One region of the Thioalkalivibrio sulfidiphilus HL-EbGr7 genome, then DNA from elsewhere that is predicted to be linked to it. Evidence: predicted binding sites of a transcription regulator. Region 1 holds the regulator's gene; each other region holds the start of a gene.
What was found. Region 1 encodes FliA, which starts transcription of late flagellar genes. Its sites were predicted from a motif close to GCTAAAGTTNNNNNNNNNNCNGCCGATA; they were not measured.
Positions count from the first base shown of each region.

Region 2: the regulator FliA is predicted to act here: its motif matches at 2,403-2,430, upstream of TGR7_RS12325 (MotY family protein).
Region 3: the regulator FliA is predicted to act here: its motif matches at 2,150-2,177, upstream of TGR7_RS04205 (methyl-accepting chemotaxis protein).

Region 1 is NC_011901.1:1,436,585-1,440,749, reverse strand. Features, by position in the region: gene TGR7_RS06720 (chemotaxis protein CheA) at 1-740, opposite strand, end outside; gene TGR7_RS06715 (protein phosphatase CheZ) at 777-1,538, opposite strand; gene cheY (chemotaxis response regulator CheY) at 1,559-1,939, opposite strand; gene TGR7_RS06705 (RNA polymerase sigma factor FliA) at 2,062-2,787, opposite strand; gene TGR7_RS06700 (MinD/ParA family protein) at 2,793-3,692, opposite strand; gene flhF (flagellar biosynthesis GTPase FlhF) at 3,676-4,165, opposite strand, start outside.
Region 2 is NC_011901.1:2,599,512-2,603,676, reverse strand. Features, by position in the region: gene aceF (dihydrolipoyllysine-residue acetyltransferase) at 1-292, shown strand, start outside; gene lpdA (dihydrolipoyl dehydrogenase) at 481-2,220, shown strand; gene TGR7_RS12325 (MotY family protein) at 2,439-3,281, shown strand; gene TGR7_RS12320 (argininosuccinate synthase) at 3,420-4,165, shown strand, end outside.
Region 3 is NC_011901.1:913,407-917,571, reverse strand. Features, by position in the region: gene TGR7_RS04205 (methyl-accepting chemotaxis protein) at 31-2,055, opposite strand; gene TGR7_RS04200 (hypothetical protein) at 2,254-3,993, opposite strand.

The DNA.
Region 1 (4,165 bases):
AGCAGGTGCTCGAATTCATCCTCGCTGATCAGATCCGGGTCCGCGGAGCTGCCTGCGGCCGGGGGTGAGGCCTTGCTCTCGACAGGCGCATTGCCCTTGCCGTGCAGTTCGTCCAGCAGGCTCTCGAATTCGTCCTCAGTGATCTCGTCGCTCTTGTGCGAAGCGGCCGGTGCTGCGGCCAGCGCGGGCGCGCTGCCACCGGACTGCATGGCATCCAGGAGGGCCTCGAATTCCTCGTCGGTGATGTCGCCATCGCCGGCCGGCACGGCAGGGCTGGCAGACACAGGCGGGGCAGGCTCGGGGGCGGGCGGAGGCGCCTCGGCGACGGGAGACGGCGCAGGCGCGGCGTCCGCGGGCCCGGTCATGGATTCCAGCCGCGTCAGCAGCTCGGGATCCGCGGGCCCCGGCTCGACGCCGCCGCGGATCTCGCCGAACATGCGGTTGACCACGTCCAGCACCTGCAGCACGGCGTCCATGAGCGCGCCATCCACCTGGCGCTGGCCCTGGCGCAGCACGTTGAACACGTCTTCGGCCCGGTGGCACACCGCCACCAGGTGGGTGAGATTGAGGAATCCCGCGCCGCCCTTGATGGTGTGGAAGCTGCGAAACACCGCATTGAGCAGGTCACGGTCGGTGGGGTTGCGCTCCAGTTCCACCAGCTGCTCACTGAGCCCTTCCAGCAGTTCCCCGGCCTCCACCAGAAAGTCCTGCAGAATCTCGTCATCGCTATCCAGACTCATCCCCTACCCCTTCTCGTTATGCGCTTGGCAACGTGCTCAGAATCCCAGGCTGGACAGCAGATCGTCCACGTCGTCCTGGCCGCTGACCACATCGCTGGCACCGGCGGTGCCCGGCACCGCCGGACCCATACCCTTGTTCTGATCCTCGGCGCGCTTGTCCTGCATTTTTTTCTGATCCGGCGTGGAGAGCCGCTCGCCGGAGATGCGCACCAGGCCCACCAGGTTTTGCTCCACGTCCTGCACCAGGTTGATGACACGGCGGATCACCTGTCCGGTCAGATCCTGGAAGTCCTGGGCCATGAGCACGTCGGACAGATTGCGGCGGATGGCCTCGGCATCGTCGTGCACCCGGGCCAGGAACTCGCCCAGTTCCCCGCTCAGCTGCCTGAATTCCTCGGCGGAGAGCTCGCGTGCACGGAAACGCTGCCAGTGCCGGGCCAGATCGCCTGCCCGGCTGGAGAGTTGCTCCGACATGGGCAGGCTCGCTTCCACGGCATTGAGGGTGCGGTGTGCCGCATCCTCGGTCAGGCTGACCACGTAGTTGAGTCGTTCCTTGGCGTCCGGGATGTCGGTCTGGGTCAGCTCGGAGAGACGCGAGTCCAGACGGAATGCATTGAGGGCCTCATGCAGATCCCGGGTCAGCCTACCCAGCTCCTGGAACAGCAGGCTCTCGTGCATGCGGCCCAGTTCCTCGATCAGCCGGGCGGCAGATTCCTCGTCACCGGCCTCGATGTGGCTGACCAGCTGACGGGCCTTCTGCAGCTGCTGGGCCTTGATCTCGGCGGCCTTCTCCTCCAAGCCCGGCGTGTCCATGTCGCTCAGCCCCCCGCGTTGATGCGTTCGAAGATCTTCTCGATCTTCTCGCGCAGGGTTTCGGCGGTGAACGGCTTGATGATGTAGCCGTTGACCCCGGCCTGGGCGGCCTCGACGATCTGCTCGCGCTTGGCCTCGGCGGTCACCAGCAGCACCGGCATGGTCTTGAGTTTTTCGTCGGCGCGCACGGCCTTGAGCAGGTCGATGCCCGGCATGTTGGGCATGTTCCAGTCGGTGATCAGGAAGTCGAAGTTGCCGTTCTGCAGCATGGGCAGGGCCGTGCTACCGTCATCGGCCTCGCTGGTGTTGTTGAAGCCGAGATCCCGCAGCAGATTCTTGATGATGCGTCGCATCGTGGAGAAATCGTCCACGATCAGGATCTTCATATTCTTGTCCACACTGACCTCCGCCTGATTCAGATTGCATCCGGCTGACCCTGGGGGAACCGGGGGTTGAAGTGATTCAATCTCACGCCCCGCGTGGCATCACTGCCGCGCAGGTCAATAATTCATTTCTGCTCGCTCGAATGACCGGTCCAGTCGCTCATGCGCGCCCGCAGGCGCACCAGGGCCTGGCCGTGGAGCTGGCAGACCCGGGACTCGCTGACACCGAGCACCTCGCCGATCTCACGCAGGTTGAGTTCGTCGTCGTAATAGAGCGACATCACCAGCCGCTCACGCTCCGGCAGCGCGCCCACCTCCCGGGCCAGCGCCGCCCTGAAACCATCGGACTGCAGGGCCTCGAAGGGGCTCGGCTCGTCCCCGGGCAGCAGGTCCTCGCCCTCGGAGTCCGGCTCGAAGATGTCCTCGAAGCTCAGCACCTTGCAGGAGGCGGCATCGCTGACCATGTGCTGGTACTCGTCCAGGCTCACGCCCAGTTCCGCGGCCACCTCCGCCGGCTGCGCCTCGCGGCCCAGGCGGTTCTCCACCAGGCGCATGGCCTCGCTCACCCGGCGCGCGTTGCGATGTACCGAGCGCGGCGTCCAGTCGGAGCGTCGCACCTCGTCGAGCATGGCGCCGCGGATGCGGATCCCCGCATAGGTCTCGAAACTGGCCCCCTGGGTCGCGTCGTACTGCTGCGCTGCCTCGAGCAGACCCACCACACCGGCCTGGATCAGGTCGTCCACCTGCACGCTGGAAGGCAGCCGACCCAGCAGGTGGTAGGCAATGCGCTTGACCAGCGGCACATGCGCATCCACCAGGCGGTTGCGGTCCAGGAGTTCGCTCGAGTACATGGCGGCTAATCCGTTAATGACAGGGCCTCCCTGTCATTAGAGCCCGAACCCACCAGCCGCTCAACAAAGAACTCGATGCGCCCGCTTCCACCGGCGGGTATGGGCCATGTATCGGCCTTGCGGGCCAATTCCTTGAATGCGCGCGCCGCCGGGCTGGACGGATAGGCCTCGGTGACCGCCTTCTGGCGCTGCACGGCCTTGCGCAGGTATTCGTCGTGGGGGATGGCCCCGGCGTAGTCCAGGGTCACGTCCAGGAACCGGTCGCACACGGCCACCAGCTTGGCGAACAACTGCCTGCCCTCGTCGGGACCACGCACCATGTTGGCCACCACGCGCATGCGGCTGATGCCGTGATCCCGGCTCAGCACCTTGATCAGGGCGTAGGCATCGGTGATTGAGGCCGGCTCGTCGCAGACCACCACCAGCACCTCCTGCACGGCGCGGCAGAAGCTCAGCACGCTATCATGCAGGCCAGCGGCGGTATCCACGATGAGCACGTCCACCGGACGGCTCAGCTCACTGAAGGCGCGGATGATGCCGACGTGCTCGGCCGGATCCAGCCCGGCCATGCGCGCCACGCCCGAGGCGGCGGGCACGATGGTGATGCCGGCGGGCCCATCCACCAGGATCTCGTCCAGGCCCAGGTCTCCCTTGAGCACGTGGGAGAGGTTGGCCCGGGGCTGCAGGCCCAGCAGCACGTCCACGTTGGCGAGCCCCAGGTCCGCGTCCATGAGCATCACCGAGCGCCCACCCTGGGCAAGCGCCACGGACAGGTTTACGGAGACATTGGTCTTGCCCACGCCGCCCTTGCCGCTGGCCACCGCGATCACCTGCACGGGACGCGGCGCGTTCATGCGGCGCAGACCATCGGCCTGATCGTTGACCTGATCACTGTATCTGGGCATGGGCGTGTCGATTCACTTTCCGGGGCGCCATGGACGGGCGGAGCCCGCGGGCGCGTTGCTGTCGGTCCGAGGCCAGGGACACCGCGCGACTCACCAGGCGCTGCACCCGTGCCGGTTGCAGGTCCTCCGGTACCCGCTGCCCTTCGCTCACATAGAGCAGGGGTAGATCGCCGTGACTCAGGGCGGAGAGTACCGGTCCGAGACTGGCGGCCTCGTCCACCTTGGTGAGCACGGCGCCGGTGAGCGGCAAATGACCGAAGGCGCGGAAGGTTTCTTCCAGTACCGCCTGCTGGGCATTGGCGGCCACCACCAGTAGCGTGCGCAGACGCGGAATGGCCGCCAGCCCGGCCATCTCCTCCGCCAGGCGCAGGTCCCGCTGGCTCATGCCGGCGGTATCCACGAAGATCCGTTGCTTGTCGCCAAGCCCCAATAGGATATCGCCCAACTGGCGCCCTGTCTGCGCCAGATGGACC
Region 2 (4,165 bases), 1.2 Mb from region 1:
GGACAAGAAGCTCAAGCCCGCCGATATGCAGGGGGGCTGCTTCACCATCTCCAGCCTCGGCGGCATCGGCGGCACCTCGTTCACGCCCATCGTCAACGCCCCCGAGGTGGCCATCCTGGGCGTCTCCCGGGCCAAGATGCAGCCGGTGTGGAACGGCAAGGAATTCACCCCGCGCATGATCCTGCCCCTGTCCCTGTCCTATGATCACAGGGTCATCGACGGCGCGCTGGGCGCACGCTTCACGACCTTTTTGAGCAGCCGGCTGTCGGATATGCGCAGGATGCTTCTGTAGGAAGGCGCGAGAGGCAGGATACAAGAGACAAGAGGCAAGAAGGGGTGCCGGTCGTAGGTCGGGCTTCAGCCCGACGCCGGTGCCCGTCGGAGCCGCCGTTGTCGGGCTGAAGCCCGACCTACAGGCAACTGTGGCCCATCGCTTGTCACGTAGGGTCTGAACATACGAGAACAAATCGGAGTTTTGCCATGGGCAAGGTGGTTGAGATCAAGGTGCCGGACATCGGCGATTTCAAGGGCGTGGAGATCATCGACGTCCTGGTGAAACCCGGTGACAAGGTCAAGCCGGAAGACCCGCTCATCACCCTGGAATCCGAGAAGGCCAGCATCGACATCCCCGCGCCCCAGGCCGGCAAGGTCAAGGGGCTCAAGGTGAAGAAGGGCGGCAAGGTCTCCCAGGGCGACGCCATCCTGGATCTGGAGGTGGACGAGGCCGAGGCGGCCAAGCCCGCCGACAAGTCTGCCAAGTCCGAAGCCAAGGCACCGGCGGCCAAGGCCTCGGCCACCGCCCCCGGCGACGCCGACATCAACTGCCAGCTACTGGTACTGGGTTCCGGTCCTGGCGGCTACACCGCCGCCTTCCGCGCCGCAGACCTGGGCCTGGACGTGGTCATGGTGGAGCGTTACGCCGAGATCGGCGGCGTGTGCCTGAACGTGGGCTGCATCCCCTCCAAGGCCCTGCTGCATGCGGGCCAGGTGATTGAGGAGGCCGAGGCCTTTGCCGAGCACGGCATCACTTTCGGCAAGCCCAGGATCGACCTCAAGAAACTGGCCAGCTACAAGGACGGCGTGGTGGGCAAGCTCACCGGCGGCCTCAAGCAGCTGGCCAAGCAGCGCAAGGTGCGCGTGGTCCATGGCACGGGGCAGTTCTCCTCTGCCAACACCCTCACGGTGGAGGGCAAGGACGGCACGCAGGTGATCGGTTTCGAGCAGGCCATCATCGCCGCCGGCTCCCAGGCGGTGAAGCTGCCCGGCTTCCCTTGGGACGACGAACGCGTCATGGATTCCACCGACGCCCTGATGCTCAAAGACGTGCCCAAGCGCCTGCTGGTGGTGGGCGGCGGCATCATCGGCCTGGAAATGGCCTGTGTCTACGACGCCCTGGGCGCCAAGGTGACGGTCTGCGAACTGTCCAACGAGCTCATGCCCGGCGCCGACCGCGATCTGGTGCGGCCGCTGGAGAAGCGCATCAAGGGCCGCTACGAGGCCATCTACACCGGCACCAAGGTGGCCAGGGCCGAGGCCACCAGGCAGGGCATCAAGGTGAGCTTCGAGGGCGGCAAGGCCCCGGAGACAGACACCTTCGACCGGGTGCTGGTGGCCGTGGGCCGCAGCCCCAACGGCAAGAAGATCAATGCCGAGGCCGCAGGCGTGCAGGTGGATGAGCGCGGTTTCATCAACGTGGACAAGCAGCAGCGCACCAACGTGGCCCACATCTTCGCCATCGGCGACATCGTCGGCCAGCCCATGCTGGCCCACAAGGCGGCCCATGAGGGCAAGGTGGCCGCCGAGGTCGCCGCCGGCGAGAAGTCCCACTTCGACGCCCGGGCCATCCCCTCCGTGGCCTACACCCACCCGGAGGTGGCCTGGATGGGCATCACCGAGACCGAGGCCAAGGCCCAGGGCATCGAGTACACCAAGGGCGTGTTCCCCTGGGCCGCCAGCGGCCGGGCCATCAGCGTGGGCGGCGACAGCGGCCTGACCAAGCTGCTGTTCGACGAACACGGCCGGGTGATGGGCGCCGGCATCGTCGGCCCCAACGCTGGCGAGCTGATCGGCGAGACGGTGCTGGCCCTGGAGATGGGTGCCGACATGGAAGACATCGGCCTGACCGTGCACCCCCACCCGACCCTGTCCGAAACCATCTGCTTCGCCGCTGAGGTGGCCCACGGCAGCGTCACGGACATCATGGCGCCCAAGCGGAAGTAGATTCCCTGCCCCTGAAAGCCTTCGACGCAAAGACGCGAAGACGCAGAGAAAAAGCTTTGTTGACAGGATTGACATGATTAACGGGATTTCTGAACGAGATTCCCGACAATCCTGTTAATCATGTCAATCCTGTCCACGCCTTATGCATTGCTCTGTGCCTCCGCTTCTGCGCGGCAGGTTCTTCTAAAGTCCCGCACACGCCCGCCGATACAGGGTCTATGGCCCGACTTATGGCGATCCTCATGCTGTTTGCCGCCGCGCCCGCCTGGGCGGGGGTGGAGTTCGGCGCGCGCCTGGAGCAGTCCTTCTGGACGGTCAGCAGCGCGCCGGATGCCTGCGAACTGCGCCACGAGATCCCCCGCTACGGGGTGGCGCGCTTCCAGGAGCGGGCCGGCCACGAGCTGGGATTCAGGCTGGATACCGATCTCTCCGGCGCCTCGGGCCGAGAGGCGCGGCTGGTGCTGGTGCCGCCCAACTGGCGTCATGACCTGCGTCCCCGGCACCTGGCGGACGTGGGCTCCGAGGCCCGGACCCTGAGCCTGGACAGGGCCACCACCCTGGAACTCTTTCACGCCCTGGAGGCCGGCTACCAGCTGAGCGTGGAGCATCCGTCCCCCGGGGCCGGCGGCTTCCAGGTGGCGGCGGCGGTCTCCACGGTGCGTTTCCGGGATGTGCAGGCGGAATTCAGCCGTTGCCGGGCCGGCATGATCCAGCTGGATTTCCGGCCGGTGGCCGAGTGGCGGGTGCATTTTGACACCAACCTGAGCCGCCTGGATGCCCGGGCCCACGAGACCCTGCGTGAGGTCCTCACCGCCTGGCGCGCCCAGCGCCACATGCGGGTGATCGTGGCCGGTCATGCCGACGTGCGCGGTGGCGACACCATCAATGACCCCCTGTCCCGGCGTCGCGCCGAGGCGGTGCGTACCTTCCTGGATGTCTACGGCATCCCCCGCAACCGCATCGAGCTGCGTTCCTTCGGCGCCACCTGGCCCCTGGACCCGGGCGAGGGCGAGGCCGCCTGGGCCCTGAACCGCCGCGCGACGGTCTGGCTGGCGCCATAGGGGCGATATAAATTCAAGATTCAAAATTCAAGATTCAAAGGACAGAGAACCCCTTTGAATCTTGAATTTTGAACTTTGAATCTCCCCTTACGTATAATCCCGCCCCCTATCCTCAACTTTTTCTTTGAAGGTTCCTCCATGGCCAGTGGCGTGAAAAAGGTGGTGCTTGCCTATTCCGGCGGGCTGGACACATCCGTGATCCTCAAGTGGCTGGAGGATACCTACGGCTGCGAGGTGGTGACATTCACCGCCGACATCGGCCAGGGGGAGGAGCTGGAGCCGGCCCGGACCAAGGCCCAGGCCATGGGCGTGAAGGAGATCTACATCGATGATCTGCGCGAGGAGTTCGTGCGGGACTTCGTGTTCCCCATGTTCCGCGCCAACACCCTGTACGAGGGCGAGTACCTGCTGGGCACCTCCATCGCCCGGCCGCTGATCGCCAAGCGCCTGATCGAGATCGCCAACGAGACCGGCGCGGACGCCATCTCCCACGGCGCCACCGGCAAGGGCAACGACCAGGTGCGCTTCGAGCTGGGCGCCTATGCCTTGAAGCCCGGCGTGAAGGTCATCGCCCCCTGGCGCGAGTGGGACCTCAACTCCCGCGAAAAGCTGCTGGCCTACGCCGAACAGCACGGCATCCCGGTGGAGATGAAGCGCGGCAAGAAGTCGCCGTACTCCATGGACGCCAACCTGCTGCACATCTCCTACGAGGGCGGCCCCTTGGAGGATCCCTGGTTCGAGGCAGAGGAGGACATGTGGCGCTGGAGCGTGTCTCCGGAGAACGCCCCGGATCAGCCCACCTACGTGGAGATCACCTACCAGAACGGCGACCCGGTGGCCCTGGACGGCAAGGCCATGAGCCCGGCCACCCTGCTGGCGGAACT
Region 3 (4,165 bases), 520 kb from region 1:
AGCCGGTGTCCGACCGGTGAGATATGCGGGCTAGAGCTTGAACTGGGATACCAGCCCGCGCAACTCGGCGGAAAGACGGGACAGATCCTGGGTGGCCGTGGCCACCTGGCCAGCGGCACGGGCATTGACCTCGGCCACGTCGCTGATGTTGACCACGTTGCGGTTCATCTCCTCGGCCACCTGGGTCTGTTCCCGGGATGCCACGGCGATCTGGGTGTTCATCTCGTTGATGGTCTTGACCGCCCCGGTGATAGTGCCCAGGGACGTCTTTGCACCGTTGGCGGCCTCGACCGTGGCGTGGGCGCGCTTGCGCCCGGACTCCATCACCTCGACTGCCTTGCGGGAGGCGGCCTGCAGGCGCTCGATCATCTGCTGGATCTCGCGGGTGGACTCCTGGGTCCGTGAGGCCAGCGTGCGCACCTCATCGGCCACCACCGCAAAGCCACGGCCCTGCTCACCGGCGCGCGCCGCCTCGATGGCCGCGTTGAGCGCCAGCAGGTTGGTCTGCTCGGCGATGCCGCGGATCACGTCCATCACCGAGTCGATCTTCTCCGCGTCCTGACCGAGGCTGTCGATCACACCGGCGGCGTTCTCCACCTCATGGGCCAGATCGGTGATCGAGGCGATGGCCTCGTTGACGATGCGCTCGCCGTCCTGCGCGGCCCGATCAGCGGAATGCGTGGCATCGGCCGCAGCACCGGCGCTGCCGGCCACCTCCTGGGAGGTGCTGAACATCTCGTTCATGGCGGTGGCGACCCGGTCAGTCTCGTTACGCTGACGCTCCACGCCCTCGTTGGTCTCGGCACAGATCACCGACATCTGTTCGGCCGCACTGGAGAGCTGGGAGACCGCATCGGTGACCTGGCCCATGGCGTTGCGAATCTTGGCCACGAACTGGTTGAAGGCACGCGCCAGCGCGGACAGCTCGGGGCCACCCTGTTCCTTGAGGGTACGTGTCAGGTCGCCCTCGCCCTGGGCGATGTCTTCCATGGCGACGATGGCCTGGCGCAGGGGACGCACGATGGCGCCGGCCAGCACGATGGCCGCCAGCACGCCGAGGGCCAGGCCGATGAGCAGGAAGGTGAGCATGACGCGCTGCGCCGTCTGACCCTGGTCCACCAGGGCCTCGCTGGTGACCTGGATGCGCCCTTCCAGACGCGACACCAGATCGTTGATGCGTTCCTTGCTCTGCAGCAGCAGCGGGCCCACCTGGGTACGGATCAGGTAGGCATCGCGATGGGACTGCTCACTGCCGTGCACGCGGAACAACTCGGCAAGACCTTCCTCCAGCTCGGCCTGAAGGCGTACCAGTTCCTCGAGGGCCATCTCCTGTTCGAAGTTGAGCAGGAAACCGCGCTCCTGGATCGATTGCAGCAGGCTGCGATTGCGATTGAGGTACAGCTGGGTATTCTCGCGGGAGGCGGTGTCACGAAAGGCGACGAATCCCCGGATGCCGGCCATGATGTTGCTCATGCCGTAACGCACCTCGTGGAAGTCGTTGAACAGCTCCCTGCGCGTCTCACTGAGATCCTCGCTCATCTCCGTGGCCGCCATCTGGGAGATGTTCTGCAGGTACTCCTGGGCAAACGGATTGAGCCGGACCGCGGAGATCTCCATGGCGGGCATGTTGAGGCTGAGATCGGTGGCCACCGCCACCATCTCGTCACGGTAGCCCATGAAGGACTCCGCCTCCGCGGCGATGGCAGTCACCAGCCGGTTGAGCTCCGGATCGGCCTGAACCAGGGGGGCGGAGACCAGTTGTGTCACCGATTCGCGCAGACGCCTGAGGTTCGCATCATAGGCGTCACGATGCACGTCCTCCTTGCTCATCAGGTAGAAGCCCAGGGAGGAGGCAGCGTTGTGCAGTGCGCTGTCCACCTCCATGGCGGCCAGGGTCACCGGCTGCACCTCGCCCACCATCTCGTCCACCATGACCCGGGTGGCCTGCAGGCCGCGCAGACCGATGAGGGAGACGATGAGCAGGATGGCAAGGACGAAGGCGAAACCGGCCAGCAGCTTGAAGCGGATGGACAACCTGGCGAGGGCATTGAACATGTCGAACTCCGGCGGTCATTCCCCCATGGTTTTTTGACGCCATCCGAGTGGATTCCGGCGCCGGGGGATCGTTAGTGTTCTGTCTATCTCATGCTATCGGCGGTGGGGCTGAAAATCTTTAATGTCGCAGGAACACCGGACCGGCGGTGCCATCCGGGGGCATGAACGCAGGCAAAGACCCGGTGCTTGATGTGGGACTCAGCGCAGGTCCAGCTGTTGCAGGCGCTGACGCAGCAGCACACGGCGTTCCGGCTCGCGGGTGACCCGGAGCAAGTCCAGGTACAGGGCACGGGCATCGGAGACATGCCCCGCCTCCGCCAGGGCCCCGGCAGCCTGGAACCGGGCGGTCATGCCCCAGGGGTCCCAGGGCCCGTCCCCCAGCCCTGCGGAACGCAGATACAGCCGGGCCGCCTCCTCGTGCTGTCCCAGGGCCTGGTGGGAATCCGCCTCCCAGTAGAGCACCTCCCGGGCCTGGCGGGCGTCGGTGAGCCGGGGCGCGACGGCCCGGAACAGGTGCACGGCGGCATCATGACGGCGCAGGGTCTGCAGATCGAACAGCACCTGAAGGAACCGGTCGGCCCGCTCGGCGTCGAACTGCCGCACCCCGGACAACAGGTCGTAGAGTGCGTCGATGCCCGCCTCCTCCTGCCCCCCCAGGATCAGCACCCGGGCACGGCGCAGGCCCCATTCGAAACCATCCACCCCTTCCGGCGGCCGGGACAGCCCCGCCATGAGACGGGAAGCGGTGTCCAGATCGCCCCGGTCCACGGCGTGCTCGGCCAGCAGGTGACGCACCGGGGCGGGCACGTCCTCTGAGGTCGGGAAGCGCCCGCCCTCCAGGTAGAGCACGTCCATCAGTTCGGCGCCGTCATCCCGATCGAGCAGGCTTTCACCCAGGCGCCGGTGGGCGGTGGCGCGACCCTCGGGATCGACGCCACGCACACCCACCACCGCAAACAGGGCCCTGGCCTGGATCCGCGACCGGCTGGCCAGGCTGTCCGCAAGGGTGAACCAGGCGTCGTCATCGCCGATCAGCAACTGGCGTTCATTGCCCAGGGATTCCCCGAGGTCCAGATAGGCCTGCCACAGGGCATCTGTGTCCAGGCGCAGCATCTGCTCCTCCCGGGGCAGTCGCCCCTGCACGGCGAAGGCCTGCTCCAGGGCCTCCACGCGCCGTGCCAGGTCCGTGGTCTCGGCGGCCGCCAGGGCGGCCACGGCCAGGTAACGGGCACGATCCGGGGCGGGCAGGTCCGCCGTCGCCGCCGCCTGGGTCATGCTCCGATGCAGATCCTCGGCGGGACGGCTGCCGGTACGCAGCAAGGCCAGCGCTCGCAGGGCGCGGGCCTCGTGGCCGGTTTCCCGCTCCAGGATGCGCGCCGCCTCCTCGCCCTGCCCCTGGTCCAGCAGCAGGCGGGCCTCCAGTTGCAGCGGGATCTGCGCCGCCTCGCCCCGATCCTGGCGCCAGCGGCGCAGGGTGGAGAGCGCATCGTCACCCAACCCGTCCTGCCAGTAGCTCTCCGCCAGCATGCCGCGCCAGGCATCCAGCCAGGCCTCGCTGACCGCATCCCCGGAGAACCAGATCAGGTCCCGCAGCACCGATCGGGCCGCCTCGCCACGCCCCAGGGACAGCAGGGCATGGGCCTCCCGGGTCCGGGCCCAGATGAGGAACTCCCGGGGCAGACCGGCCGGCAGGCGTGCGGCACGGTCCACCACCCCCTGCCAGCGCTGCTCCATGCCCAGAATCTCGAGACGCGCCCGCTCCCTGGCCATCCAGCGGTCCGGGTGGGTCAGGCGATCCGGGGGCTGGCGGTCCAGGGTGGCCAGGGCCAGATCGGCGGCCCCAAGACGGGCGAGCCCCATGGCCTCGTCGACGACCGGGTCGGCGTGGGCCAGGGGGGGCAGGATCATCAGGATCAGAAGCAGGAAATGGCGCGCCATGGAGTCAGGAGTCAGGAGTCAGGAGTCAGGAGTCAGGAGTCAGGAGTCAGGAGTCAGGAGTCAGGAGTCAGGAGTCAAAAGCATAACCCACAACGGATCACTGACCACGGACGGATCGCAAACCCTGCGGACAAAAAAAAACGCCCCGGTCGGGGCGTTTTTTTCATCGGCG